3 regions of the Pseudonocardia sp. Ae717_Ps2 genome follow, and region 3 is predicted to be linked to each of the others. Evidence: riboswitches for the same ligand, from Rfam matches in the RefSeq annotation. Region 3 holds a riboswitch; each other region holds the start of a gene.
What was found. Region 3 has a riboswitch for S-adenosylmethionine ahead of Ae717Ps2_RS07405 (aminotransferase class V-fold PLP-dependent enzyme). Riboswitches for the same ligand answer to the same signal wherever they lie in the genome.
Positions count from the first base shown of each region.

Region 1: it holds a riboswitch for S-adenosylmethionine, as region 3 does, so the genes downstream of both, Ae717Ps2_RS36190 (GNAT family N-acetyltransferase) here and Ae717Ps2_RS07405 (aminotransferase class V-fold PLP-dependent enzyme) in region 3, are expected to answer to the same signal.
Region 2: it holds a riboswitch for S-adenosylmethionine, as region 3 does, so the genes downstream of both, Ae717Ps2_RS10845 (isopenicillin N synthase family oxygenase) here and Ae717Ps2_RS07405 (aminotransferase class V-fold PLP-dependent enzyme) in region 3, are expected to answer to the same signal.

Region 1 covers NZ_MCIS01000001.1:3,853,834-3,863,359, reverse strand. Annotated here, with positions in the region: gene Ae717Ps2_RS17640 (ABC transporter permease) at 1-355, shown strand, start outside; partial or broken gene Ae717Ps2_RS40425 (ABC transporter substrate-binding protein) at 352-930, shown strand; gene Ae717Ps2_RS38335 (hypothetical protein) at 1,025-1,393, shown strand; gene Ae717Ps2_RS17630 (ABC transporter ATP-binding protein) at 1,374-2,222, shown strand; SAM riboswitch class I at 2,380-2,472, shown strand; gene Ae717Ps2_RS36190 (GNAT family N-acetyltransferase) at 2,694-3,215, shown strand; gene Ae717Ps2_RS17620 (amino acid ABC transporter permease) at 3,212-4,171, shown strand; gene Ae717Ps2_RS17615 (amino acid ABC transporter ATP-binding protein) at 4,168-4,947, shown strand; gene Ae717Ps2_RS17610 (ABC transporter substrate-binding protein) at 4,983-5,969, shown strand; gene Ae717Ps2_RS17605 (LysR substrate-binding domain-containing protein) at 5,981-6,856, opposite strand; gene Ae717Ps2_RS39880 (hypothetical protein) at 6,953-7,084, shown strand; gene Ae717Ps2_RS17600 (alpha/beta hydrolase) at 7,209-7,970, shown strand; gene Ae717Ps2_RS40420 (rhodanese-like domain-containing protein) at 7,967-9,526, shown strand, end outside.
Region 2 covers NZ_MCIS01000001.1:2,283,303-2,292,828, reverse strand. Annotated here, with positions in the region: gene Ae717Ps2_RS10860 (ABC transporter substrate-binding protein) at 1-1,326, opposite strand, end outside; gene Ae717Ps2_RS10855 (alpha/beta fold hydrolase) at 1,323-2,174, opposite strand; gene Ae717Ps2_RS10850 (O-acetylhomoserine aminocarboxypropyltransferase/cysteine synthase family protein) at 2,171-3,454, opposite strand; gene Ae717Ps2_RS10845 (isopenicillin N synthase family oxygenase) at 3,451-4,464, opposite strand; SAM riboswitch class I at 4,725-4,817, opposite strand; gene Ae717Ps2_RS40310 (putative leader peptide) at 5,272-5,343, shown strand; gene Ae717Ps2_RS10840 (peroxidase-related enzyme) at 5,532-6,113, shown strand; gene Ae717Ps2_RS10835 (peroxidase-related enzyme) at 6,150-6,764, shown strand; gene Ae717Ps2_RS10830 (LysR family transcriptional regulator) at 6,879-7,805, opposite strand; gene Ae717Ps2_RS36070 (acyl-CoA dehydrogenase family protein) at 7,865-9,037, shown strand; gene Ae717Ps2_RS38175 (SDR family oxidoreductase) at 9,034-9,526, shown strand, end outside.
Region 3 covers NZ_MCIS01000001.1:1,525,071-1,534,596, forward strand. Annotated here, with positions in the region: gene recO (DNA repair protein RecO) at 1-711, shown strand, start outside; gene Ae717Ps2_RS07380 (hypothetical protein) at 935-1,297, shown strand; gene Ae717Ps2_RS07385 (isoprenyl transferase) at 1,351-2,151, shown strand; gene Ae717Ps2_RS07390 (hypothetical protein) at 2,148-2,564, shown strand; gene Ae717Ps2_RS07395 (DUF2795 domain-containing protein) at 2,603-2,980, opposite strand; gene Ae717Ps2_RS38130 (hypothetical protein) at 3,052-3,207, opposite strand; gene Ae717Ps2_RS07400 (hypothetical protein) at 3,204-3,719, opposite strand; SAM riboswitch class IV at 3,793-3,907, shown strand; gene Ae717Ps2_RS07405 (aminotransferase class V-fold PLP-dependent enzyme) at 3,951-5,309, shown strand; gene Ae717Ps2_RS07410 (Fur family transcriptional regulator) at 5,319-5,771, opposite strand; gene Ae717Ps2_RS07415 (helix-turn-helix transcriptional regulator) at 5,768-6,145, opposite strand; gene Ae717Ps2_RS07420 (antibiotic biosynthesis monooxygenase) at 6,252-6,581, shown strand; gene Ae717Ps2_RS07425 (glycine--tRNA ligase) at 6,786-8,192, shown strand; gene Ae717Ps2_RS07430 (hypothetical protein) at 8,268-8,468, opposite strand; gene Ae717Ps2_RS07435 (CNNM domain-containing protein) at 8,557-9,526, opposite strand, start outside.

The DNA of each region.
Region 1 (9,526 bases), 2.3 Mb from region 3:
GGCCGTCGCCACCACGGCGGCCGTCGCCGCCGCACCGGTCGGGCTGGTCGAGGCGGCCCGCGCGCTCGGCGCGACCCGCGGCCAGGTGGTGCGGGACGTCATCGTCCCGTCGGCGCTGCCGGAGACCTTCACCGGCATCCGGCTGGCCGTCGGCATCGCCTATTCCTCGGTCGTCGCGGCCGAGCTGTTCAACGGCATCCCCGGCATCGGCGGGATGGTCAAGGACGCCAGCAACTACAACAACACCCCGGTCGTGCTCGTCGGCATCTTCGCGATCGGCATCTCCGGCCTGGTGATCGACGCGCTGCTGCGCGCCGTCGAGCGCCGCACCGTTCCGTGGAGGGGACGAGCATGACCATCCGCACCCGACTGACCGCACTGCTCGTGGGCCTGCTGGCTGTCGGCGTCCTCGCCGGCTGCGCCGTCGGCCCTGCCGGGCAGGACTCCGGCAAGCCGACCATCCGCATCGCCTACCAGAGCTTCCCCAGCGGCGACCTGGTCGCCAAGCACAACCGCTGGCTGGAGGACGCCCTGCCCGACTGGAACGTGCAGTGGACCAAGTTCGACTCCGGCGCGGACATCAACACCGCGTTCGTCGCCGGTGAGCTGGACTTCGGTGCGATCGGGTCCAGCCCGGTCGCCCGCGGGCTCTCCGCGCCGCTGAACATCCCGTACCAGGTCGCGTTCGTGCTCGACGTCGCCGGCGACAACGAGGCGCTCGTCGCCCGCAACGCCACCGGGATCACCGACGTCGCGGGGCTGCGCGGCAAGCGGGTCGCCACCGCGTTCGCGTCCACCTCGCACTACAGCCTGCTCGCCGCCCTCGACCGTGCCGGTCTGAAGCCCACCGACGTGCAGCTGATCGACCTGCAGCCGCAGGCCGCGCTGGCTGCCTGGGAGCGCGGCGACGTCGACGCCGTCTACACCTGGCTGCCGACCCTCGACGAGCTCCGCAAGACCGGGAAGACCCTGGTCACCAGCCGCGAGCTGGCCACGGCCGGCAAGCCGACCCTCGACCTGGGGGGTGGTCTCCACCCCGTTCGCCGAGCAGCACCCCGAGGTCGTCGACACCTGGCGCAAGGTCGAGGCCCGCGCCCTGGAGACCGTGCGCAACGACCCGCAGGCCGCCGCGCAGGCCGTCGCCGCCGAGATCGGCACGACCCCCGAGAACGCCGCGTCCCAGCTGAAGCAGGGCGTGTTCCTGTCCCCGCAGGAGCTGGCCTCCGCCGAGTGGCTCGGCACCGACGGCGCCCCGGGCAACCTCGCCCAGAACCTGCAGAGCGCCGCCCAGTTCCTCGCCGCGCAGAAGCAGATCCCCACGGCGCCGGACCTCGCGACCTTCCAGAAGGCGATCTACACGAAGGGTCTCCCGGATGTCCTCGCCGCAGGCTGACACCGACGCCGACACCGACACTGATACGGACCCCGACACCGGGGCCGCGGCGGGGGAGGGAGTGCCGGCGATCGCCGCGTCCGGGCTCGGGCACTCCTACCCGGGCCGCCGGGACCGGGTCCACGCGCTCGGACCGCTCGACCTGACCGTCGAGCGCGGCGAGTTCCTGGTGCTGGTCGGGGCCTCGGGCTGCGGCAAGTCGACTCTGCTCCGGCTGGTCGCCGGGTTCGAGCGGCCCACCGACGGGACGCTGACCGTCGCCGGCCGGGCACCCGAGCCGGGTGTCGGCGCCGGCGTGGTGTTCCAGCAGCCGCGGCTGTTCCCGTGGCGCAGCGTCGGCGGCAACGTCGACCTCGCCCTGAAGTACGCGGGGGTGAACCTGTCCGACCGTCCCGTGGCCCGCGAGGGGCTGCTGGAGCGGGTCGGGCTCACCGGTGTCGCGGACCGGCGGATCTGGGAGATCTCCGGCGGCCAGCAGCAGCGGGTCGCGATCGCCAGGGCGCTGGCCGCCGACCGGGACCTGCTGCTGCTCGACGAGCCCTTCGGCGCGCTCGACGCGCTCACCCGCGAACGCCTGCAGGACGACGTGCGCCGGGTCAGCCACGAGACCGGCCGGACCAGCGTGTTCGTCACCCACTCCGCCGACGAGGCGGTGTTCCTCGGCTCCCGGGTCGTGGTGCTCACCGCCCGCCCCGGACGGATCGCGCTGGACCTGCGGATCGACCTGCCGCGCTCCGGTGTGGACGCCGAGGCGCTGCGCGGCTCGCCGGAGTTCGCCGAGCTGCGGGCCCGGGTCGGGGCGGCGGTGAAGGAGGCCGCCGCGACCTGAGCACCCCGCTCCGCGGCGCGGGTGGGTCGTCCGGCGATCCGCCCGCGCCGACGGGGTGCGCCACTGCGCCCGGGCACCGTGCCGTCCCACTGTGATGCCACGACCGATCTCCCGGTCCGCGCTTGACACCGGATCGGTGCGTCGGCTGCAGTGGTGAGGTCCATCCAGAGCGGTCGAGAGTCCCGGCTCGTCGACGCCGCAGCAACCCGCCCCGTTCCGGGCAGGGTGCTACCGCCGGGTCCGATGGGAGACCCCGATGCCCCACCGCCCCGCGAGGCACCGGCCCGACGCCGGGCAGCGGGCCCGGATCCGGCTGCGCTGGGTCCGTCGCCGGCACGTCGACCTGTGCCGCACCGGCGCCGCGCTCTGTCGCTGACCTCTCCACCCGTGCCCCGCACCGGACCGCCCGCCACCGCGGCCGGCCGGTCCCCGCCTGCCCGAGGGCAGCGCTCGCACCGAGAGGTCCCCACCGTGACCGCGCTCCACCCCGCCCCGCCCACCACCTCCGCCCGCCCGGAGGTCCGCTGGGTCGCCTACACCGACCCGCTCGTCCGCCCGATGCTGGTCGAGCTCGACCAGGAGTACGGCGTCCGCTACGGCCACACCCTCGGCGACCTCGACGCCGAGACCCTCCGCGAGGCGAGCCGGTTCGCCCCACCGTCCGGCGGGGTGGTCCTGCTGCTCGACGGCGGTACCCCCGTCGCGGGGGGCGCCTTCCGCCGGTGGGACTCCGACACCGCCGAGCTCAAGCGGATCTGGACCGGCTCGGCGTACCGCCGCCGCGGCCTGGCCCGCCGGGTGCTCACCGAGCTGGAGGACACGATCGCCGCCCGCGGCTACCGGCGCATCTACCTGACGACCGGTCCGCGCCAGCCCGAGGCCCGCCACCTCTACCTCGCCGCGGGCTACACGCCGCTCTACGACCGGACCCTGCACCCGGAGACGGTCGGGCCGCACCCGTTCGAGAAGTACCTGACCGGGGGCTTCGCGTGAGCAGCCGCACCGAGGCCCGGGCCGCCCCGGGCGCCGTCCCGCCCACCGGGGACGACGACGCCGGCCTGCGGGTCGTCCCGGCCCGGCACCCGTGGCGGTGGGCGGGGACCGCGGTGGTGGCGGTCCTGGCCGCGATGGCGGTCAACGCGCTGGTCACCAACCCGGCCTGGGACTGGCCGACCGTCGGCCGCTATCTGTTCGCCCCGTCCATCGTGAACGCGGTGCTGCTGACGCTGCAGCTCACGGTGCTCGGCATCGTCGTCGGGTTCGTGCTCGGCACGGTGCTCGCGGTGATGCGGCTCTCGCCCAACCCGCTGCTGCGCTCGGTCAGCTGGACCTACATCTGGATCTTCCGGTCCGTGCCGCTGATCCTGCAGCTGCTGTTCTGGTACAACCTCGCCCTGCTCTACGACCGGCTCTCGATCGGCATCCCGTTCGGTCCGTCGTTCGTCGAGTTCGGCACGATGGAGCTGGTCAGCCCGGTCACCGCCGCGGTGCTGGGGCTCGGCCTGCACCAGGCCGCCTACGCCGCCGAGGTCGTGCGCTCGGGGTTCCTGGGCGTCGACGCCGGCCAGCTGGAGGCCGCCACCGCGCTCGGCATCCCGGCCTGGCGCCGGTTCCGGCGGATCCAGCTGCCGCAGGCGATGCGGATCATCGTCCCGACCGCGGCGAACGAGCTGATCGGCCTGGTCAAGGGCACCTCGGTGGTCTACATCATGGCGCTGTCCGAGCTCTTCTACCAGGTGCAGGTCATCTACACCCGGACCGGACGGGTCATCCCGATGCTGCTGGTCGCCGCCGTCTGGTACCTGGTGCTGACCAGTGCGCTGTCGGTCGGCCAGTTCTACGTCGAGCGGTACTACGCCCGCGGCGCGCAGCGCACGCTGCCACCGACCCCGTTGCAACGCGCGCGGGCCGCGGTGTCCGGACGGCGCCGGCGGGGGGCCACGGCATGACCGCCGCCGGCACTGCCCCGATGGTGGAGCTGCGCGGGGTGCACAAGAGCTTCGGTCCGCTGCCGGTGCTGCGCGGGGTCGACCTGACCGTCGCCCCCGGCGAGGTCACCGTCGTCATCGGGCCGTCCGGGTCGGGCAAGTCCACCCTGCTGCGCACCATCAACCACCTGGAGAAGGTCGACCGCGGCACGGTCCGGGTCGGCGGCGAGCTGATCGGCTACCGGCGGGTCGGCGACCGGTTGCACGAACTGCCGGAGCGGCGCATCCTGCGCCGGCGCAGCCGGATCGGCTTCGTGTTCCAGAGCTTCAACCTGTTCGCCCACCTGACGGTGCTGGAGAACGTCGTCGAGGCGCCGCTGTCGGCGCAACGCCGCGACCGTGCCACCGTCCACGCCGAGGCCCGTGAGCTGCTCGCCCGGGTCGGGCTCGCCGACAAGGCCGACGAGTACCCGCGGCGGCTCTCGGGCGGTCAGCAGCAGCGCGTCGCGATCGCCCGCGCGCTCGCCCTGCACCCGCAGCTGCTGCTGTTCGACGAACCGACCTCCGCGCTCGACCCGGAGCTCGTCGGCGAGGTCCTCGAGGTCATCTCCGATCTCGCCCGGGACGGCACGACGATGGTCGTGGTCACCCACGAGATCGGCTTCGCCCGCGAGGTCGCCGACACCGTCGTGTTCCTCGACGAGGGCCGCGTCGTCGAGTCCGGCCCGCCCGCCGCGGTGCTCGACACCCCGCGTGAACCCCGTACCCGCGCCTTCCTCGGCGCGGTCCTGCGCTGACCCCGGTCTGCGCCGACCTCCCCACAGGAGTATCGATGTCCCGGATCCCCCGGCCGCTGCGCCACCTGCGCCTCGCGGCCGTCGCCCTCGTCCTGCCCCTGGTCGCCGCCGTCGGCTGCGCCGGCGCCGATCCCGACCAGGCCGCCCCGGTGGACCCCGGGACGGCGGTGAACACCAGCCCGGAGCAGAACCGTGTCCGTGCGGACCGCATCGAGGCCATCGCCGCGACGGTCCCCGCCGCGGTCCGCGAGTCGGGAGAGCTCACCGTGGCCACCACCGGCAGCGGGAACCCGCCGCTGTCCTTCCGCGCCGACGACGACCGCACCGTCATCGGCGTCGAGCCGGACCTGGCCCAGCTCGTCGCGGACACGCTCGGGCTGCGGCTCGACCTGCAGCCGACGTCGTGGGAGAACCTGTTCCTCGGGGTCGAGTCCGGCACCTACGACGCGGGGTTCTCCAACATCACCGTGACCGAGGAGCGCAAGGACAAGTACGACTTCGCGACCTACCGCGTCGACACCGTCACCTTCGAGGCCCGCAACGCGGGGAGGGTGGAGCGGATCGAGAAGCCCGCCGACATCTCCGGGCTCACCATCGGTGTCGCGCCCGGCACCAACCAGGAGCAGATCCTGGTCGAGTGGAACCGGCAGAACGAGGCGGCGGGGGTCGCACCGGCGACGATCCAGTACTACCAGAACACCGGTGACTACTACCTCGCCCTGGACTCCGGACGCCTCGACGCCTACCTCGGCCCGAACCCCGGCGTCGCCTACCACGTCGCCACCGGTGGCACGACGAAGGCGGTCGGCTCGCTCAACGGCGGCGGCGGGGGAGTGCAGGCCGACATCGCGGCCATGACCCGCCGCGGCGACGGGCTGGTCGGCCCGATCCACGAGGCGATCGACGCGCTCATCGCGAGCGGCAAGTACGGCGAGGTGCTGGCGCGGTGGCACCTGGAGAACGAGGCGCTGCAGGACTCCCGGATCAACCCGCCCGGGCTGCCGCGCCGGGCGGCGTCCTGAGCGGCGAGCGGTCAGCCGGCCGGGGGCGGGTGGTCCCCGGCCGGCGGCAGCACCGCGGCCAGCGCCGCGCTGGCCGTCTCGACCAGCCGGGGGTCGGCCCCGGCCCGGACCCGCAGGTGCAGCGGCTCCGACGGCGCCCCGGGCAGGTCGGTGCACTCCTCCAGCCCCTCGGGCGGGTCGCCCAGCCCGGCGACGAGCGCGACCCCCAGACCACCGCGCACCGCGTTCAGCACCCCGGCGAGGTAGGCGGCCTCCCCGACGACGGTCGCCGCCATCCCGGCGGCGGACAGCGTCTGCAGGGCGCGACGCCGGATGGTGCACGGCGAGTCGATCACGACCAGCGGCACCGGACCGTCCGCGGGACGACGCCAGCCCGGCGCCGCGTACCAGGTCAGCGGGATCGCCCCGGCGGCGACGCCGGGGCCCTCGACCACGTCGCCGATGTACATCGCCAGATCGAGCGTGCCGCGGTCGACGGCGTCGTTCAGCCGGCTGGAGCGGTCGAGCCGGAAGCGCACCGCGGTACCGGGGAACACCTCCTGCAGCCGCTCCATGACCCGGGGCAGCAGCTCGTCCGCGGCGTGCTCGGTGGAGCCCAGCACCAGGGACTCGCGGGTGTCGCCGACGCCGAGACGGCGCAGTGCGTCGTCGTGGGCGGCCAGGATGCGACGGGCCTCGCCGAGCAGCGCCTCGCCCTCGGCGGTGAACCGGCTGACCCGGCCGTCCTTGCGGACCAGCGGGCGTCCGACGGCCTTCTCCAGGCGACGGACGTGCTGGCTGACCGCGGACTGGGACAACGTCAGGGACTGCGCCGCGCGGTGGAACCCGCCCTGGTCGGCGACGGCGACGATGCTCCGCAGCGCGGTGATGTCGAGGACGGCGGGCACGGTACCGAGGCTACCGACAATGATCGCGGATCGCGATCGGTTGTGATGCGCATTCGTCGTTGGACCCGGGCGCCCCGGCCGTCTGTGATGGTGGGCATGACCCGCCCGCGCTCCGCGACCCCCGGCCGGCACGTTCCGGCCGCCGTCGCGTGCCGTGACGGCGGGCTCACGCGTCGCCGGGTCGTCGACCACGGCACCGTCTGCTCCGCGGCCTGTCCGGCCCGCTGAACCACGGGTCGGTCGCGACCCGTCCGGAGCGCGCGGCCCCGGTCGCCCTCCGCCGGCCCTCCCCGGGCCGGTGTCCTCCGGCGTCACCCGAGACGACGTCACCCGAGAAAGAGATGAGTCCTCCATGACTGCAGTCGGCACGACCCCGGTCCTCGCGTCCTGGACCGAGCCCGAGGGCATCCGTCCCCGCGGCACCGTCGTCGTCCCGGGCCGCGGCGAGCACGCCGCGGTCTACGAGCGGTTCGGCAGGCGCATCGCCGCCGACGGCTACCGCGTCTGGGCGGTCAGCGACCCCACCGTCGACGCCGCCCGCACCCTGGGTCAGATCCGCTCGCTGCTCGACCGCACCCCGTCCGAGGAGCCGGGTGAGGCCGGTCCGCCGCCGCGGGTGCTGGTCGGCTCCGACACCGGCGCGCTGTTCGCGGCCGGGCTGGTCGCCGACGGCGCGGCCGGCATCGACGGCCTCGTGCTGGCCGGGCTCCCGCTGCACACCACCCCGGGCGCACCGGACTGGGCCGACGAGCTCGCGCTGCGCACGTCCTGCCCGACCCATCGCGGCCGCCTCGACGCCGACGACACCGTCCGCCGCGGCGCGCTCACCGGCCGGCTCCCCGACGGCTGGGTCGACCGGGCCCGCCCGGCCGCGATCGGGGTGCCGGTCCTCGGCCTGCACGGCGCCGCCGACGCGGTCAGCCCGCTCGCCGACGTCCGCGACTTCTACGCCGCCCTCCCGGACGGGGAGCTGGTCGGCGTCGCCGGCGGTGTGCACGACGCCCTCAACGACGCGACCCACCGCATCGCCGCCGCCACCGCGGTGCTGTTCCTGGAGCGGCTGCGTGTCGGGTCCCCGCTGGCCCGGGTCGAGGTCGCGGCGGTGCCGCGGTGACGCGTTACGTCGTGGTCGGCGCCGGGGCGGTCGGCGCCACGCTGGCCGCCGAGCTGCACCTCGCCGGGCGCGAGGTCGTGCTCGTCGCCCGCGGTGCGCAGCTCGCCGCGCTCCGCGGCGGCCTGCGGTACCTGCGTCCCGAGGGGGAGCGGCGGGTCGGCGTACCCGCCGCCGCGCAGGACGAGGTGACCCTGCGCGCCGACGACGTGCTCCTGCTGGCCACGAAGGCCCAGGACGCCGACGCGGCGCTGGCCCACTGGGCCGCACGCCCGGTCGCCGACGGCACCGCGGCCGTGTCGCTCCCGGTCGTCGTGCTGCAGAACGGCCTGGACACCGAGCGGGCCGCGCTGCGCCGGTTCACGACCGTGTACGGCGCCGTCGTGCGCTCGCCGACGGCCTACCTCACCCCCGGCGAGGTCGTCTCGCCGGGCGCACCCGCGGCCGGGCTGGTCTGGCTCGGCCGGTACCCGGCGGGCCGCGACGCGCGCGCCGAGGAGATCGCCGCCGACCTGACCGCGGCCCGCCACCCCACCCAGCTCGTCGACGACGTGCCGCGCTGGAAGGCGGGCAAGCTCCCGCAGGTGCTGGGCAACGCGCTCGACGCGCTCTACCCGCCGGGGCGACTGCGTGAGCGGGCCGCGGCCGCGCTGCGCGCCGAGGCCCGCGAGGTGTACCGGGCCGCGGGCGTCGACCCGGCCGACCACCGTGCGGAGTCCACCGCGGACCTCGGTTCGCTGGTGGTGCGGCCGGTGCCCGGAGCACCGGCCGCGGGGCGTTCCACCTGGCAGAGCCTGCGCCGCGGGGTGAGCCCGGAGACCGACTTCCTCAACGGCGAGATCGTGCTGCTCGCCGGTCTGCACGGCACCACGGCGCCGCGCAACGCCGCCGTCGCGGACCGGGTGCGCCGCGCCGTCGCCGACGGGGCCGGGGCGCACGACCTCGACGACGCCGACCTGGCCGCGACCCTGCCCTCGGTGTCCGTGCTCGTCGACGCGGGTGCGCTGGCCGCCGAGCTGGCGGGGGACACCCCGCCGGTGCTGCTCGACGTCCGCTGGGCCCTCGGCGACCCGCACGGGCGCGAGCACCACCGTGCCGGGCACCTGCCCGGCGCGGTGTACGTGCCGCTGGACACCGAGCTCGCCGCGCACTCCGACGACCCCCGCGACGGCCGCCACCCACTGCCCGACGTCGCGGCCCTGCAGACGGCGGCGCGGCGCTGGGGCGTGCGCGCCGACCGCCCGGTCGTGGTGTACGACGCCACCGGCGGGCTCGCCGCCGGGCGCGCGTGGTGGTTGCTGCGCTGGGCCGGGCACGACGACGTCCGGCTGCTCGACGGCGGCCTGGCCGCCTGGACCGCCGCGGGCCTGCCCGTCGAGTCCGGGGACGTGCCCGACCCCGAGCCCGGCGACGTCGTGCTCACCGGCGGCGCGCTGCCGGTCCTCGACGCCGACTCCGCCGCCGCGCTGGCCCGCGACGGGCTGCTGCTCGACGCCCGCGCCGGGGAGCGCTACCGCGGTGAGACCGAGCCGGTCGACCCGCGCGCCGGGCACGTCCCC
Region 2 (9,526 bases), 760 kb from region 3:
CCGGTCGCTCGCCGCGGTCCCCGCGCGGGCCACGAGGTCCTGCACCACCGGGCTGTCGTAGCGCCAGTAGTACTGCGGGTTGGCGTAGTTGGCGATGTCCCGGGCCTCGGCGTGGTCGACGATGCTCAGGTCGTAGTCGGCCTGCGTGAAGACCTTGTCCAGCCAGGTCGCGAACTCGACCGGCTGAACGTTCACCGTGATCCCGACCTGCGCGAGCTGCGAGGCCACGTACGTGCCGATGGTCTCCGGGTAGATGTTCGGGACCTGCAGGGACAGCGTGAGCCCGCTGCCCACGCCCGCCTCGGCCAGCAGCCGCTTGGCGGCCTCCGGGTCGTACGGGTCGATCGCGGTGAGGTCGGAGAACCACGGGTCGGTCGGCGCCACCCCACTGCCGATCACCTGGCCCGCCCCGCCGAGGATGGTGAGCAGCCCCTTCTTGTCGATGGCCTGCCGGATCGCCGAGCGCACTCGCTGGTCCGCGAGCGGACCGCGGGAGTTGTTGAACCCGAGGACGAACTTGTCCGACGTGATCCCCTCGGCGACGCGCAGCCCCTCGCGGCCCGCGAAGGTGCTCACCAGGGTCGGCAGGACCGCCGTCTCGACGTCCGTCTCACCGGTCAGCTGCGCGTTGTTGGCGGCGTTGGGGTCGGGGATGTAGTGCAGCACCACCGAGGCGACCTTGGCCTTCTCGCCCCAGTAGTTCTCGTTGCGCGCCAAGGTGATCGTGGAGCCGCGGTTCCACTGCGCGACGGTGTAGGGGCCGCTGCCGTTCGTGGTGGCGGCCAGGCTCGCCGGGTCGGTGCCGGTCTTGTACACCGCGCCGGCCCGGTTGGTGAGCGCGTAGGTGAGGTTGGCGTCCCGCTTCGACAGGGTGAGCACCACGGTGTTCGGGTCCGGGGCGGACACCCCGGCGACGGCGGCGAAGTCCTTCTTGTTCGGGTTCCTCGAGTCCGGCGCGAGGACCCGCTGGTAGGACCACACGACGTCCGCCGCGGTGAGCGGGGAGCCGTCGGCGAAGGTCAGGTTCGGCTTCAGCGGGAAGGTGTAGGTGAGCCCGTCCGCCGAGGTCTGCACCTCCCGCGCCAGCAGCGGGACGACCTCGCCCGTGGGCGAGCGGGTGAGCAGTCCCTGGTAGACGTTGTCGAGCAGCAGTTGCTCGAGGGCCGCGCCCGACACCGTCGTCAGGTCGAGGCTGGTGGGCTCCAGCACCAGTCGGACGTCGACGGTGGTGTCCGTGCTCGGCGCCGCGCTCTCGGCGGGCCCACCACCACAGGCGGCGAGCAGCAGCACGGCAGCCGCGGCGGGGACGAGTCGGGCCAGTCTCATGCGGGCGATGCTCCGATCAGGTTGTGCGCGAAGCGCAGCAGCTCCGCGTGGACGGTCGCGCGGTCGAGCTCGTGCAGCACGTTGTGCCGGTCCTCGGGGTAGGTCACGATCCGCCCGCGGGGCAGCGCGGCCGCCACCTCACGCGCGCCCGCGACCGGGGCGAGGTCGTCCGCCTCGCTATGCAGCAGCAGCACCGGCAGGTGGTCGAGCGCGCCTTCGGCGAGCAGCGGCGCGGTGCGGGCGGTGGCCGCGACCAGCGCGGACAGGGTCTCGCGGCGCAGCCCGCCCGCCCACACCAGTGGGTCCGCTCGCACCCGCGCGGCCTGGTCCGGATCGCGCACGAGTTCGCCGGGGTCCTTGCGCAGCAGCCACGGGTCGATCCCGGGCGGCAGGCTCGGACCGCCGCGCAGCGCGGATCCGGTGAGCACGAGCCCGGCCACGTCCGCGGCCGGGTCGGCGCGTCCGCGGCCCCGGATCTCGCCGACGAGCAGGGCCGCCACGACCGCGCCGAGCGAGTGCCCGACCACCATGACCGGCAGCCCGGGCCTGCTGCGCCGCGCCTCGGCGAGGACGGTCTCGGCATCCGCCACCAGGTAGTCGACCGACTCGACGAGCACCCGGACCCCCGCGCTGTGACCGTGTCCGGCCTGGTCCGGGGCCCAGGTCTCGATCCCCTCCCCGGCGGCGGTCTCGGCGAGCGAGGCGTACTGCCCGGCGTGCTCGCCGAGCCCGTGCAGCAGGAGCAGCACCGCCCGCGGGCTCTCGGCGGGCGACCAGCGGTGAACGTGCAGCTCACCCCGCCGACCCGCGAGCCGGGACTCCTGGTGCCAGACGACCGTCGTGCTCATTCTCGCCCTTCCAGAGCGTGCTCGAGATCCGCCCGCAGGTCGGCGATCCCCTCGATGCCCACCGACAGTCGGACCAGGCCGGGGGTGACCCCGCTCGCGAGCTGGGCCGCCGGGTCGAGCTGGGCATGGGTGGTCGACGCCGGGTGGATGGCCAGGCTGCGGACGTCACCGATGTTCGCCAGGTGGGTGAACAGCCGCAGCCCGTCGACGAACCGGGCGCCCGCCTCGCGGCCCCCGCGGATCTCGAACGCCACGATGGCGCCCGCGCCCGCGGGCAGGTACCGGCGACCGGCCTCGAACCAGCGGCTCGACGGCAGACCCGGATAGTGCACGGCCTCCACCGCCGGGTGCGCCTCCAGGAACTCGGCCACGGCCTGGGTGTTCTCGACGTGCCGGGCCAGTCGCAGGTCGAGGGTCTCGATCCCCTGCAGCAGCAGGAACCCGTTGAACGGCGAGGGCGCGGGACCGAGGTCGCGCAGCAGCCGGGTCCGCAGCCGCAGGGCGTAGGCGAGCGGACCGAACTGCGCGTGGAAGGACAGGCCGCCGTAGGTGGGGTCCGGTGCGGTGAGCCCCGGCCAGAGGTCGGGATGGCGGCCGAAGTCGAACCGCCCGGAGTCGACCACGATCCCCCCGATCGCGGTCCCGTGTCCGGCGAGGAACTTGGTCGTCGAGTGCACGATGACATCCGCCCCGTGCTCGATCGGGCGCAGCAGGTACGGGGTGGGCACCGTGTTGTCGACGACGAACGGGAGCCCGGCCTGGTGGGCGACCGCGGCGACCCCGGCGAGGTCCAGGACGTTGCCCAGCGGGTTTCCGATGCTCTCGCCGAACAGGGCCCGGGTCCGCGCGGTGATCGCGGACCGCCACTGGTCGAGGTCGTCGGGATCCTCGACGAAGGTCACCGAGATCCCCAGGTCGGCGAAGGTCGAGGAGAGCAGGGTATGAGTGCCGCCGTAGAGGCTCGCCGCGGCGACCACGTGGTCCCCGGCGCGGGCCAGGTTCAGCAGCGCCAGCGACGTCGCCGCCTGCCCGCTGCTCACCGCCACTGCCGCGGCGCCCCCTTCGAGGGCGGCCAGCCGCTCCTCCACCACCGCGGTCGTCGGGTTGGAGAGCCGGGTGTAGGCGTGGCTCTCCAGGTCCTCGAGCGCGAAGGCGGCCGCGGCGTGCGCGCTGTCGGTGAAGCGATAGGAGGTGGTCTGGTAGATCGGGACCGCCCGGGCGCCCGTGGCGGGGTCGGGGACCGCCCCCGCGTGCAGCTGCCTCGTGGCGAACGACGTCACGCGCGCCTCGCCAGCACGTCCGACCAGTACTTCTCGGCCACCCGCGGGTGCGAGCGCAGCCATCCGACGACCGCGTTCTCCCCGAACTGGGCGTGCAGCGGGTTGTCCGGGTCCTCGCTGACCCCGCGGACCTGCGCCGCCAGCTCGGCGGGCAGCTCCAGGGGCTCGACGACGGCGTCGAGCCGCGGGCCGAGGAAGAAGGGCACCGAGAAGCGGTCCACCCCGACCGGCGGGCTGACCACCCGGTGCCGGGTCGCGGTCAGGTAGCCCTGGGTGGCGATCTCCAGCATCTCGCCGATGTTGACCACGAACGCACCGGGGACCGGGGTGGCGTCGATCCAGCGCCCGTCCGGGCCCTCGACCTGCAGTCCGCCGACCGCGTCCTGCTGCAGCAGCGCGAGGTAGCCGTAGTCCTTGTGGACACCCACGCCCTGGTCCGAGTCCGGTTCCGGGCGCCCGGGGTACCGCACGATCTTGACGTGCAGGGAGGACTCCTCGTCGAACCACGCGTCGAAGTAGCCCTCGTCCTGCCCGAGCGCGGCGGCGAGCGCGCGCAGCACCTCGCGGCTGACCCGCAGCGCCTCCGCCTGCCAGGTCAGCACGGTCTCGCGCAGCTCCGGCAGCGCGGTGGGCCACTGGTTGGGCCCGATCAGCCGGACCCAGTCCGGGTCGCCCGGGCCCTGGGTCACCGGCTCCCGCTCGGGGCCGATGTCGATCTGCTCGCGCCAGTCCGCGGTGCCGCCGGTGTGCTCGGTACCGGTGCGGGTGTAACCGCGGAACTGCGGCGAGTGCACGTTCTCGATCTCCAGCCGCTGCTCGACGGGCAGCGCGAAGAAGCGCCGCGCCAGCGCGTCGATCCCGGCGGTGACCTCGTCCGGGACTCCGTGTCCGGTCACGTAGAAGAAGCCGACCTCCCGCGCCGCGGAGCGCAGCTCGGCGAGCACGGCGGCACGCTCGCCGGGGCCGGCGCGGAAGCGGGAGAGGTCGATCACGGGGAGGGTGTCGGTCATGGCGACCTCACGTGTCGTGTCCCGCCGGTCTGTCGACAGATCGGCAGGACGGGAACGAGTCAGACAGCCGGACGCACCCGCGGGGTCCGCAGCAGAACGGACCGCGCGGCGGCCGGGCGGTGCGCGACCTCGGCGACGACCAGCTCGCCGAGGACGGGCGGGTCGAGGTCGGTCCTCACCGACAGAGCGCGGTCCCCGTCCGGCAGTAGTCCACGTGCCGACGCCGGGACCAGACACCCCGGATCCACTGGCGCACGGCTCCCCCATCGCTTCCGGCGGAAGCACCTGCGCCCGTGGGGACGTGGTTGCTGCGGCGTCGTCGAGCCGGTTCTCTCGGCCGCTCTGGATGGACGACTTCACCCAACCTCCGCGCCGCACCCGATGTCAAGCCGATCCCGCCCACAGACCCGTTCGCTGAACGGCGCAGACGTCCGGACGGCAGGCCAGCCGGCCACGTGCCGACATCCCTCCCAGCCGCTCCGCGAGTGCGGTGAGTTCGCCAGCGGTGCCGCGCGGCGCCCCCGACCACGACGACCCGTCCCACCATCCCGTGTCCTCCGGGGCGTCGAGGTGCCATCCGCGCAGTCACGCTGTCACCCGCGGTGCGCCCGACAAGTTCTCGTGGCTCGTCGCCGTCCCGGCCCGCGAGGTACCCGTGATCCGAGAGCGATACCCGCTGCCGATCTTCGGGTGACTCCGACCGAACAGGAAGCCCGATCACCGGAACAGCTTCACCGAATCGAGGTGAGGCGCGCCGCACATACTCGACGGTTGCCCCAACTACTGCGCGTCGGTTAGCGTCGCGGCGTGACGATTCGACTGCCGCTGACATCGCGCGCACACGTCGATTTCTGTCGCGTCTCCTCCTCGGTCTGTTGATCTTTCCGAGCTGTTCCCGCAGAGCCTGACCGGCCTGCGGCGCGAGCCGCCTTCTCTGGCCGCTGCCTGCTGATACCCCCATCTCGGCCGACACTTCTCGTGACGGTCGCTCACTGCGCATGCCCACACCTCTTCAGTGTCGGTGATGTGCCGATGAATGCCGCCCACTCTCCGTGGAAAGGATTTCCATGAGCACCGAAGCGCTCGATCAGCACACGATTTCACGTCTGCGGGTTCCCGAGATCGAGAGTTTGCCCGCGAAACTGCGCGGGCAGATCGAGTCCCTGACCGCGACGCTCGGCTACACCCCGAACTGGGTCCGTGCGTTTGCTCTGGGCGGGGATCACACCGCCCGATTCAACGACTATCTGCTTGCCCTGCTCGACCCGAACCAGGGTCTGCTTCCCTACGTCGACCGCGAGATCCTCGCGACCGTCACCTCGGCGGAGAACGGCTGCAGCTACTGCCGCCTCAACCACGCGGGCAGCCTCGGGGATGCGCTCGGCGACCGCAGGCTGGGCACCCGGGTGGCGATCGACTACCGCGAGGTTCGCGAGCTCTCCCCGCGGCACCGTGTGCTCGCCGAGTTCGCGAGCAAGCTCGCGCTGCGTCCGACCGAGGTGGAGGACGCGGACATCGCCGGCCTCCGTGAGCTGGGCCTCGACGACGAGCAGATCTTCGAGGCGGTGCAGGTCGTGTCCGTGTTCGCCGCGGCGAACCGCTTCAGCATCTTCCTGCAGGTCACGCCGGACGACCAGTTCTTCGCCTGAGCCGAGCCACCCCACCCCTCGAGAGGCCGCCACATCATGACCACGCACGAGACCCTGCCCGAGACCCGCATCTCCCGTCTCAAGGTCCCCGCCCCGGAGGACCTGCCCCCGACCATCGCCGAGTTCTTCGAGCGGACCGAGGCCCTGGAGGGGTACGTCCCCAACTGGCTCAAGGCCTTCGCTCTCGGCGGGCCCGGCTTCACCCGACTCAACGCCTACCTCTTCCCCCTGCTGCTCGGCTCACCGGACAGCCCGAGCACGTTGACGCTGCGTGAGCGGGAGATCGTCGCCACCGTGGTCTCGGTGGCCAACCGGTGCAGCTACTGCCACGCGCTGCACGTGGACGGCCTGGGCAAGGTCCTCGGTGACCACCGGCTCGCCCACCGTGTCGCGTTGGACCACCGCGAGGTCACGGAGCTGACCGACCGCGAACGTCTGCTCTCCGATCTCGCGATCACGTTGACCCACACTCCGGGTGAGGTGTCCGACGCCCGGATCGAGGAGCTGCGGGCCGTCGGGCTGTCCGACGAGGACATCTACGAGGCGGTCCAGATCATCTCGATCATCAACGCCACCAATCGCATCAGCATCGCCCTCGGTGTGCTCCCGGACGCCGAGCTGTTCGCGGCGCCCACCGGCCCGGCGCAGTGAGCCCGGCATCCGCGACGGTCGATCGGGTGCAGGACGACGGCGTGGCCGAGACCGCGGTGAGTGCTGCGGTCCACCCGTCGGCCCGCGGGACGGCGGGCGAGCGCTCCGCGCGGCCTACACCGAGGACCGCACGCTCGTGCTGCCAGACGTGCCGTCGTGAGCCGATGCGCGGGCGTGCCGCAGCAGGATCTCGCCGAACGCCGCCACGGCCGGGTCCTTGTCGTCGTGGGCGTGCACCAGGGCGACCAGCACCTCGGGGTGCGGCTGGGCCAACGGGCGGCGGAGCAACCCCTGCGGGTCGGGCACCGACAGCTCCGGCAGCACGGTGACGCCGACGTGCGCAGCAATCATGGCCAGCGCGGTGCGGGTGTCGTCGGTGCGGTAGACGACGGTCGCGGTCTGCAGCTCCACCAGCCGACCGAGCAGATCGTGCATCAGGTAGCCGGGCCGGTAGGCGATCAGCCGTTCGGTCGCCAGCTCGGCGGCGGGCACCTCGGCCAGGTCGGCGAACCTGTGTCCGAGGGGGGCACAGACGACCAGCGGGCACCGCAGCAACGGGACCACGGTCAGCCCGGGCGGCGCCGGCGCGCCGGCCAGCACGGTGATCAGCCCGGCGTCGAGCCTGCCCGCGGCGACCGCGTCCCCGATCTCGGACGAGCCGGTCGAGGAGACCTGCAGCTCCAGGTCGGGACGTCCGGCCAGCAGGTCGCCGATCGCGGCGGGCAGCACGGTGCCCGCCGCCGCCGTGACCACCCCGACGCGCAGCCGCCCGCGTTCGGCCTCGGAGAAGGCCGCGACGGTGTTCTGCACCTCTGCCGCGGCCCGCGCGATGTGTTCGAGCTGCGGGCGCACCGCCGCGCCCACTTCGGTGGCGGACACCCCGCGCCGCCTGCGGTGCAGCAGCTGTACACCCAGTTCCCGCTCCAGCGCGCGCACCGCCTCGCTGAGCGTGGACTGGCTCATCCCGAGATCGCGGGCGGCGTCCCGGAACGAGCCCGTGCGCAGGATCGCCAGCACGCACCTGGCCTGTTCCACCCGCATCTCACCAGCGTCGCACGGGTCCGCCCGAGCGACGTGCACCCACCCACGGAGATCACCTCATGACCACCGGTTCCGAGACGGGCCAGGGCCTGCGCTCCGCCCTCGACGACGATCTGCTCGCCCGCATCCACGCGCGGGCCCGCGACTACGACGAGGAGAACCGCTTCTTCGCCGAGGACCTCGACGAGCTGCGCACCGCCGGGCACCTGCGCGGCCCCGTCCCCCGGGAGTTCGGCGGCGGCGGACTGACCCTCCACGAGGTCAACCGCGCCCAGCGCGAGCTCGCCTACTGGGCCCCGTCGACCGGCCTGGCGACCACGATGCACCTGTACTGGGTCGGCAACGCCGCGAGCCTCCACCGGGGCGGCGACCGTTCCCAGGAATGGCTGCTGCGCGAGGTCGCGGCGGGAAAGGTGATCGCTGCCGGGCACGGCGAGCCGGGCAACGACGTCGCCATCGCCGACTCCCGCACCGTGGCGGTCCCGGTGCCGGGGGGCTATCGGATCACCGGGCGCAAGATCTTCACCTCGCTCGCGCCCGCCTGGGACTACCTGGGCGTGCACGCCCGCGACGACAGCGACCCGGACCGGCCGCGGATCGTCCACGCGTTCCTCACCCGCGACGCCGGCGTGCAGACCGAGCAGACCTGGGACACCCTCGGTGTACGGGCCACCGCCAGCCACGACACCGTGCTCACCGACGTGTTCGTCCCCGCCGAGCGCGTGATCGACGTGCACGACCTCGGAGCGGATCCGGCGCCTGCCGTCGCGGGGATCTTCACGTGGGTACTGCCGTTGCTGGGCAACGTCTACTACGGCATCGCCCGGCGCGCCGTCGACGTCGCGCTCGCGACCGCGCGGAAACGCACCGCGCTCAGCCTGGGCGACGGGCCCGTGGCCGGGAAGCCGTTCGTGCAGTACCACGCTGCCGAGGCCGAGCTGCTGCTCGAGGGCATCCTCGGCCAGCTGGACAACCTCACGACCGAACTCACCGCCGGGGTCGACCACGGCGCCCGGACCCTGACGAAACTGTTCGCCGCCAAGGAGAACGCCACCCGAGGTGCCCGCGCGGCCACCGACCTCGCGTTGGAGATCGCGGGCGCGGGCTCGATCTCGCGGGGCGGGGAGCTGGAGCGGCTGTACCGCGACGTCCGGGCCGGGTCCTTCCATCCGCCGAACCCGGACACCGTGCGCGACGTCGTCGGCCGGACCGCCCTGGGGCTGTTCCCGTGAGCGACGCGCTCGCCGGCCAGGTCGTGCTGATCTCCGGTGCGGCGCGCGGGCTCGGCGAGAGCCACGCCCGGTTCGTGGTCGCCGCGGGCGGCCGGGTCGTGCTCGGCGACATCGACGGCGACGGTGTCCGCCGGGTCGCGAAGGAGCTGGGAGAGTCGGCCGTCGCCGTCGACCTCGATGTCACCGAGCCGGACTCCTGGGCCGCCGCAGTGCGAGCCGGCGAGGCGGCGGTCGGCGGCCTGACCGGATTCGTCGCCAACGCAGGGATCTTCGGCCACGGCGACACCGCAACCGTCGACCTCGAGGTGTTCCGCCAGGTGCACCGGGTCAACGTCGACGGCGTCCTGCTCGGCATCCAAGCCGTCGTCCCGAGCCTGGTGCGGGCGGGAGGAGGCAGCATCGTGACGATCTCCTCGATCGCCGGGCTGATCGGCATCGAGCACCACCCGTCCTATGTGAGCAGCAAGTTCGCCGTACGCGGACTCACGA
Region 3 (9,526 bases):
CGCACCCGGTCGCGGTGGGGCGCCCGGCTGGAGCCGTTCAACCACGTCGACGTCCAGTGCTACACCGGGCGCACGCTCGACGTGGTCACCCAGGCCCAGACCGTCGACGCGTTCGCGCCGGCGATCGTCGCGGACTGGTCGGCCTACTCCTGCGGCTGCGCGATCCTGGAGACCGCGGACCGGCTGGTGTCCGAGGAGGGCGAGCCGAGCCTGCGGGTCTACCTGCTGCTGCTCGGTGCCACCCGGGCGCTGGCCGACGGCGCCCGCGAACCGGCCCTGGTGCTCGACGCGTTCCTGCTGCGGGCCATGAGCCATGCGGGGTGGGCGCCGTCGCTGTCGGACTGTGCGCGCTGTGCGACGCCCGGCCCGCACCGGTCGTTCACCGTCGCCGGGGGCGGCATGGTGTGCCCGCGCTGCCGCCCGCCGGGTTCGGTCACCCCGGCCCCCGAGACGGTGGCCCTGCTCATGGCGCTGCTGCACGGTGACTGGGACACCGCCGACGCCTCGGGCACCCCGACCCGGCGGGAGGCCAGCGGCCTGGTCGCGGCGCACCTGCAGTGGCACCTGGAGCGCCAGCTGCGCTCGCTGCCCCTGGTCGACCGCCGCGCCCGGGTCCGGCCCGCCGCCGTCGTCGCGCCGGGTGCGCCGGGGACCGCCCCGGAACCGCCGGACGGCGGTGCGCCGACACCTCCGGACGCGCTGTCCGACTAGTGCGATCGGCCCGGTGTCCCGATCGGGCTGCCGTGAGCGGCCCGTATGCTTCGTCGAGCGGTTGACGTTCCCGGTGCGCCGCCCGCCGCGGTGCCGCCGGTCGCGGCGCACGGCGCTTCCGCCGACTCCACCGGGTGAACGTCGCTCAGGACAGGCAACCGGTTGCGCGGTCTCGTTATCCTCCTGTGATCGAGGGGACCCCAGCCCCGTCGGAGAGGCAGTCGTGAACCGACCCCACACACCGCCGCCGGACGACGACCACACCGCTCGCACCCATCGTCTCCCGGCCGCGACGCAGCGGATCCCGGTGCCGCCCACCCAGCAGCTCCCGGCCCGCACCGAGGTCATGCCGGAGTCCCCGCAGGACGGGCCGACCCGTGCGATGCGTCAGGTCCGGGCCCGCACCGAGGACGGCGCCTGGCCGGCCATCCCGATGCTGCCGGTGATCCGGCCCGACGAGTCCGAACCGCTGTCGGAGGTCGACCGGGTCCACGGGCACCGCGGGATGCGCCGGCTGCGCGAGACCATCGAGCGGCTGGAGGACCCGGCCGTGCCGGCCTGGCCCCGGCCCGACCAGCGCGACTGAGCCCGACCACCGCGGCCGAGCCCGGCCATCGGCCCCGACGTAGGGTCGGTGACGTGCCGTTCCAGCCTCCCGCACCGCATCCGTCCGGTGCCCGGCCCCCGGCGATCCCGCCGGAGCTGGTGCCGGGCCACGTCGCCCTCGTCATGGACGGCAACGGCCGCTGGGCCAACGCCCGTGGTCTGCCCCGCACGGAGGGGCACAAGCGGGGCGAGGCGTCGCTGATGGACGTCGCCCGCGGCTGCATCGACCTCGGTGTGCGCTGGCTGTCGGCGTACGCGTTCTCCACCGAGAACTGGCGGCGCAGCCCCGACGAGGTCCGGTTCCTGATGGGCTTCAACCGCGACGTCATCCGCCGCCGCGTCGACGAGATGGACGCGATGGGGGTCCGGGTCCGCTGGGCGGGCCGCCGCCCGCGGCTGTGGCGCTCGGTGATCAAGGAGCTGGAGATCGCCGAGGAGCGCACCCGCGGCAACGACGTGCTGAATCTGACCATGTGCGTCAACTACGGCGGCCGCGCCGAGATCGTCGACTCGGTGCGCCAGATCGCCCGGCTCGCCGCCGAGGGCCGGATCAACCCCGACAAGATCGACGAGCGGATGCTGGCCCGCCACCTCGACGAGCCGGACATGCCCGACGTCGACCTGTTCGTGCGCTCCTCGGGGGAGCAGCGGACCTCGAACTTCCTGCTCTGGCAGAGCGCCTACGCCGAGATGGTCTTCCTGGACACGCTGTTCCCGGACTTCGACCGGCGCCACATATGGCAGGCGATCGAGATCTACGCACGCCGGGACCGGCGTTTCGGCGGGGCCGTGGACGCCGCGACGGGCGACGCCGCGACGGGGGTGACACCGTGACCACCGATGTGATCACGGGGATGCTCGCCACCGCGAAGGGTGCGCTGGAGCGGTTCCACGACGTCACCGCCGACGACGACGGCGCGCTGACCTTCGCCCACGGCGGCGTGCTGTGCGTGGTGCAGGGGACGGAGCTGGAGGAGGGGCTGCCCGTCCTCAACCTGACCTGCGTCGTGGCGTGGGACCTGCCGGACTCCGCCGACCCGGAGCACGACGTGCCGCGACGGGTCGGGCTCGGGGTGGGGGAGGGCCTGTTCGGCACGCCCCGGGTGGTGCGCGGCGAGCGCGGCTGGGACGTGACGCTGCGCTACGCCTTCCCCGCGGCCGGGCTGGGCGAGGGTCCGATGGGGACGCTGCTCATGCTCGTCGTGTCCTCCGCGTCGAGCATGCGGGCCGAGCTCGTCGGCGGCTGACCGGCCGGCCAGGGCGGTGCCCGCCCCGGCCGCGCGGGTCACTTCTTGCGGTTGGTGCCGAGCTCCTCGGCGATCGGGTTGACCGGGTCCACGTCCTTCGTGGACTCCGACAGCCCGGGACGGGTGTGCTCGGTGCGCCGCTGCGCGCGCAGCTGCTCGGTCTCCTCGGCCGACTCGTCCGCGGTGTCGCCCGAGGTCTGGCGCGCCGGGTCGTCGTCGGCCAGGTCCACGGCGGCCACCACGGCGGCGATCGAGGCGTAGTGCTCCTCGGCCGGCACCGCCCGCAGGGCCTCGACCGTCGCGGCGTCGGCCTCGTTGCGCTCGGCGGTCCACGCCAGGTCGTCCTTGCCGGCGGGGAACTCCAGGCCGTGCAGGGCGGTGCGGACGGCGTCGGACGTCGTCGTGCGAGTGGTCATGAGGTCACCTCTCGTCGGGATGTGTCCCGACCGGGTAGCCGCTGTGCGCCGGATGATGCATCCGGCGGGGATCAGTTCCCCGGGCCGTCCGCGGTGCCGTCCCGGGTCACCGCGTCCTCCGGGGCCGCCTCGCCGCTGCCGTCGAGGTGCACCAGCGGCAGCCCCGCCAGCTGGCCCGCGGTCATCCCGTGCGCGACGCCGAGGACGTCGTTCTGGGACTTCTTCATCCGGGCGTCCACCAGGCCGGACAGGCTGTAGGCGACCCGGCCGAGCAGCCGGACCGTCGTCTCGTCGACGAGCGGGCGCGGGGTGGAGACGACGGGACGCCCCGGGGCGTCCCGTCGTTGGACTGGGCCACGCCGATCGAGTACGACTCGCGCGGGTTCACGTGCCGGGAGGCGTAGTGGTCGCGGAGCTTGAACACCATGTCGTGGAACCCGCTGACGTCCCCGTCGAGCTCCAGCGACGTCAGGTCGTCGGTGGTCAGCGTCTTCGTCCGGCCGGAGAAGCACCGCACGTAGCCGATCAGGGCGCCGGTCCACAGGGCCTCGACCAGCGCTGGGTCGGCGTCCACCCGCACCGGCCCGGACTCGGGTCCGCCCAGGGCGGTGACCAGGTGCTCGCAGCAGCGCAGCACGTACTGCAGGTCCTCGAAGACGGCGGCGAGCTGGGCCAGCTCGCCGGACTCCGGGACGTCGATCCGCCGGACCGTGGTGGGCGCGGGGTGCGTGTCCGTCATCGGTCAGACGCTATCCGGGGTGGCGATGCTCACGTGTCTCCATCTGAGACGGTCTGCTAGTTTCGTCGCCGAAGGTCACGAGTGCCAGCGCGAAGCCCCGGCTCGCTGGACGGCAACCCTCCTCCGCGGTGGGGTGCCCCGGGTGATGACCGGGCCGACGCGACACCCGCAGTCGGCAAGCGCGGATCCGTGCGCCACGCCGGGTCCCCGAGATCGGCCGGAGGCCCGATCATGACCCTCGCCCTGCCACGTCCCGTCCAGCACGCCCTGCCCCGCGTCGTCGGTGCGGACCTCACGGTCCCGCTCGTCGACGGCCGGTGGGCCCGCTACTGCGACCTCGACTCCGCCGCGTCCGCGCCGGCGCTGGAGCCGGTCGCCGCGCACGTCGCCGAGGTGCTGCCGTACCACGGCAGCGTGCACCGCGGCGCCGGCTGGACCTCGAAGGTCTGCACCGCGCTCGTGGAGAACGCCCGCGCCGACGTCGCCCGGTTCGTCCGGGCCCGCGCCGACGACGTCGTGGTGTTCACCCGCAACACCACCGATGCGCTCGGCCTGCTCGCCCGCGCCGTCCCCGGCCCGGTGGTGACGCTGGACCTGGAGCACCATGCGACGCTGCTGGCCTGGCGCGACCGCGAGCACCGCGTCGTGCCCGCCGCCGCCACCCTTGCCTCGACGCTCGATGCGTTGCGGGCCGAGCTCGCCGCCCGTCCCGACGCCGCGCTGGTCGCGGTCACCGGGGCGTCCAACGTGACCGGCGAGCTCCTCCCGGTCGCCGAGATCGCGCGGATCGCGCACGCCGCGGGTGCCCGGCTGTGCGTCGACGCCGCCCAGCTCGCCCCGCACCGGCGCGTCGACCTGGCCGGGTGGGACGCGGACTACGTCGCGCTGTCCGGGCACAAGCTCTGCGCGCCCTACGGCGCCGGGGTCCTCGTCGGCCGCCGGGACTGGCTCGACGCCGCCGAACCGCACGTCGCGGGCGGGGGAGCGGTCCGATCCGTGTCCGTCGCCGACGGCCCGGGCGGCGGCACGGTCACGGAGTGGCTGCCGTCGCCGCAGCGGCACGAGGGCGGCACCCCGAACGTCCTCGGTACCGCCGCACTCGGCGCGGCCTGCCGGACCCTGGACCCGCTGATCGACGACATCGTGCCTGCCCACGAGCGCGAGCTCGCCGACCGTCTGCACGCCGGCCTGGCGACGGTCCCCGGCCTGCGGGCCCTGTCCTGCTTCGACGACGCGGGCGACCGCACCGCGACCGTCTCGTTCACCCTGGGCGAGCTGCCCGCCGGGCTGGTCGCGGCGGCGCTGTCGGCCGAGTACGGCATCGGGGTCCGCGACGGCCGGTTCTGCGCCCACCCGCTGCTGGCGCGGCTCACCGGCGGCCGCGACGCCGTGCGCGCGTCGCTGGGCCTGCGCACCGGCTCCTCCGACGTCGACCGGCTGGTCGACGCGCTGACCGATCTGGCACGGCGCGGCCCGGCCTGGACCTACGCCCTCGTCGACGGCCGGTGGGCGCCGACCCCGGACCCGCGCCCGGCGGACCCGTTCGCCCGCGACCGGGAGCTGCCCGCCGTCCCCGGCTGCGGGGACTGAGCCCGGGCCTCAGCCCGCCGAGCAGCGGCCGCAGAGGCCGAAGATCTCGAGGGTGTGCGACACCTCGGTGAAGCCGTGCTTCTGGGCGACCGACTCGGTCCAGGACTCGACCGCCGGCCCCTCGATCTCAACGGCGGCGCCGCACCGGCGACACACGAGGTGATGGTGGTGGTGCTCGGTCTCGCAGCGCCGGTAGACGGCCTCGCCGGACGCGACCCGCAGCACGTCGACCTCGCCGCCGTCGGCGAGGGTCTGCAGGGTCCGGTAGACCGTGGTCAGGCCGATGCCCTCGCCGGCGCGCCGCAGCTCCTCGTGGATCTCCTGGGCGGACCGGAAGTCGTCCAGCCGGTCCAGTAGCGCGGTGACGGCGGCCCGCTGCCGGGTGGCGCGGATGCCGCGCGGCCCGGCGGTGGACCGCTCGGTGACCGCCGCCGCGGTCGTCCGGCCGGTCGTCTCCGTCACGTGTCCTCCTCGACGTGGGCGACGGCGTCCACCACGATGTGCGCCAGGTGGTCGTCCACCAGCGAATACAGCACCTCGCGGCCCTTCCGCTCGCCCTCGACCACCCCGGCGGCCTTGAGGACCCGCAGGTGCTGGCTGATCAGGGGCTGGGTGACCCCGAGCGCGTCCACCAGGTCGTGGACGCACCGCGAGTGTTCCAGCAGCTGCAGCACGATGGCGATCCGGACCGGTGCGGCGAGTGCCCGCAGCAGGTCGCCCGCGGCGGCCAGCGTGCGCGGGTCGCGGGTCGGGCCCGGCTCGGGCGCGGGGTGGTGGTCGTCGTCCGCGCCCGGGCCGGCTCCCGGTGCGTGCGTGGTCTGGGCTGCGGCAGACATGTGGTGGACCCGTCCGTTCCCCCGGAGGCGGCGGCCACACCCTCCGGCGCTGCTGTGCCGTACAGGCCGCACCCGACATGGTAGGCGTGTTCGTTATCGTCGCGCCGTGCTGCTGGTCTGCCGCTTCCGCGTGTCTCCCTCCGAGGAGGCCGCGTTCACCGCGCGTGTGGCCCGCGCCCTGGAACTCCTCGCCGCCCGGCCGGGCTTCCGCGGGGGTGAGGCGGGCCGGGCGATCGAGGACGCCGGGCAGTGGGTCCTGACCGTCCGCTTCGACTCCGTCGACGCCTACCGGCGTGCCCTGGGGCCGTTCGAGGTCCGCGAGCACGTGCACCCGCTGCTGGCCGAGGCCGACACGACCACCGAGGCGACCTACGAGTCCCTGGTGACCGTGACCCCCGGCGCCGCGCCCGTCCACCACCCCAGCCTGTTGAGCTGACCCTCGGACCTCGCGCACCGTCCTGCGACCTCGCAGCCGTTGCACACGGTGCGAGGTCGCAGGAACCTGTGCGAGGTCGGTCGGGCGGAGCCACCGCGGCGGGGTCGGGGGGCAGGGGCAGGGAGTGGGGATACATGGCGGGTCGGTAATCTGGGATGCCCCGTATCCGGGGACCTCCGAACCACCTTCTCTGGAGCGCCGCCAGTGGCCAGCAAGCCCACCTCAGCCAAGATCGAGACCATCGTCGCGCTGACCAAGCGGCGCGGATTCGTCTTCGCCTCCGGTGAGATCTACGGCGGTACCCGGTCGGCGTGGGACTACGGGCCCCTCGGCGTCGAGCTGAAGGACAACATCAAGCGCCAGTGGTGGAAGAGCATGGTGACCGGCCGCGACGACGTCGTCGGCCTGGACTCCTCGGTCATCCTCCCGCGCCAGACCTGGGTCGCCTCGGGCCACGTCGGCACCTTCTCCGACCCGCTGGTCGAGTGCGAGTCCTGCCACAAGCGCTACCGCGCCGACCAGCTCGCCGAGGAGTTCGCCGAGCGCAAGGGCCGCGACCCGGAGCAGGCCGACCAGAACGACCTCTCCGAGGTCCCCTGCCCGAACTGCGGCACCCGCGGCCGGTTCACCGCGCCCCGCGAGTTCAACATGATGCTCAAGACCTTCCTCGGCCCGGTGGAGTCCGAGGAGGGGCTGCACTACCTGCGCCCGGAGACCGCGCAGGGCATCTTCGTGAACTTCCTGAACGTGCAGACGACCTCGCGCAAGAAGCCGCCGTTCGGCATCGGCCAGATCGGCAAGAGCTTCCGCAACGAGATCACCCCGGGCAACTTCATCTTCCGCACGCGCGAGTTCGAGCAGATGGAGATGGAGTACTTCGTCGAGCCCGGCAGCGACGAGGAGATCCACCAGTACTGGATCGACGAGCGCACCCGCTGGTACACCGACCTGGGCATCTCCTCGGAGAACCTGCGGCACTACGAGCACGCCAAGGAGAAGCTCTCCCACTACTCGAAGCGCACCGTCGACATCGAGTACCGGTTCAACTTCACCGGCCAGGAGTGGGGCGAGCTCGAGGGCATCGCGAACCGCACCGACTTCGACCTGACGGCGCACTCGAACCACTCGGGCGTCGACCTGTCGTTCTACGACCAGGCCTCCGACACCCGCTACAAGCCGTACGTGATCGAGCCCGCCGCCGGTGTCGGCCGGTCGATGATGGCGTTCCTGATCGAGGCCTACACCGAGGACGAGGCGCCCAACGCCAAGGGTGGTGTGGACAAGCGCGTCGTGCTGAAGCTCGACCGCCGGCTCGCACCGGTCAAGGCCGCGGTGCTGCCGCTGTCGCGCAACGCCGACCTGTCGCCGAAGGCGAAGGACCTGGCCGCGCAGCTGCGGAAGAACTGGAACGTCGACTTCGACGACGCCGGCGCCATCGGCCGCCGGTACCGCCGCCAGGACGAGATCGGCACCCCGTTCTGCATCACGGTCGACTTCGACACCCTCACCGACCAGGCGGTGACGATCCGCGAGCGCGACTCGATGGCGCAGGAGCGGGTCGCCCTCGACCAGGTCGAGACCTACCTGGCGACGCGCCTGCTCGGCTGCTGAGACGACGCTGGGACCAACCCGCGCCACGAACGCCCCCACCCGGATCCCGGGCGGGGGCGTTCGTCGTCGAGGGGGTCAGCGCCGGTAGGCCAGCAGCTGCACGCCCAGCTCGGCCTCGGTGCGGCGCACCTCCTCCAGCTGCTCGGCGGACAGCGTGGCGTAGGGCGACTCGGGTCGGTAGGCCACGAGCGGGCCGCCGATGCGGTCCTCGAGCTGCCTCAGCCTGGCCAGTGCCGCCTCGTCGAGATCGGCGGGGCGCAGCGTCGGAGCGGTCATCACAACCTCCGTGGGTGATCGGGAGGCGACCCAGGGTAGGGCGGTCCCGGACCGGGCGCAGCTCGGGCACCCGGTCCGGGGAGTGCTCCTACACCGGCTCCGGCAGCAGGCGTTCCACCAGGTCGGACAGGGTCACGATGCCGACCGGGCGGTCGTCGGACTCCACCAGCGCCAGGTGCGCACGCTGCTCACGCATCGTGTTCACCGCTGTGTGGTACTGCGTGTCCGCCGGCAGGGTGAGCAGCGGGCGCATCAGGTCCCGGGCCCGGGTCTCCGGCGCCCGCGTCAGCGTGTCGCGGACGTGCACGTACCCGATCGGGGTGTCCCCGTCCCAGACGACCAGCCGGAGGTGGCCGGTCCGGCGACAGGTCGCCTGGACGGCGGCGACGTCGTCGTCCGCGGCGACCCCGGAGGGCTCGCGCGCGAGCTCGCCCAGGGGGGTCCGCTCCAGCTCCAGGGCCGTGACCAGCTGGTCACGGCGCCCCTGGTCGAGGGTGCCGGTCTTCGCCGAGTGGTCGACCAGCTGACGCAGGTCGTCGGCGTTGCGGCCCGAGGCCATCTCGTCGACGGGCTCGACGCCGCACCAGCGCAAGCAGCGGTTGGCCGCGCCGTTGAGCAGGAGCAGCAGCGGCCGCGCGACGATCATGAACCCGCGCATCGGGAGCGCCAGCATGATCGCCGACTTCTCCGGGTGCGAGATCGCCCAGGACTTCGGGGCCATCTCCCCGACGACCAGGTGCAGGAACGTCACGACGATCAGCGAGATGACGAACGACGCCACACCCGCGACCCCACCGGGGACGCCCCAGCCCTCGATGAGCGGGCGCAGCGCGTAGTCCACCGCCGGCTTGGTGATCGCACCGAGCCCCAGCACGCACAGCGTGATCCCCAGCTGGGACCCCGCCAGCAGCAGCGAGATGTCCTTGGCGCTGCGCAACGCAGCCCGCGCCGAGGCCGAGGTCTGCGCGGCCTCCTCCAGGCGGTAGTTCCGGGCGGCGACGAGCGCGAACTCGACGGCCACGAAGAACGCGCTCGCCGCGATGAGCAGGATCGACACC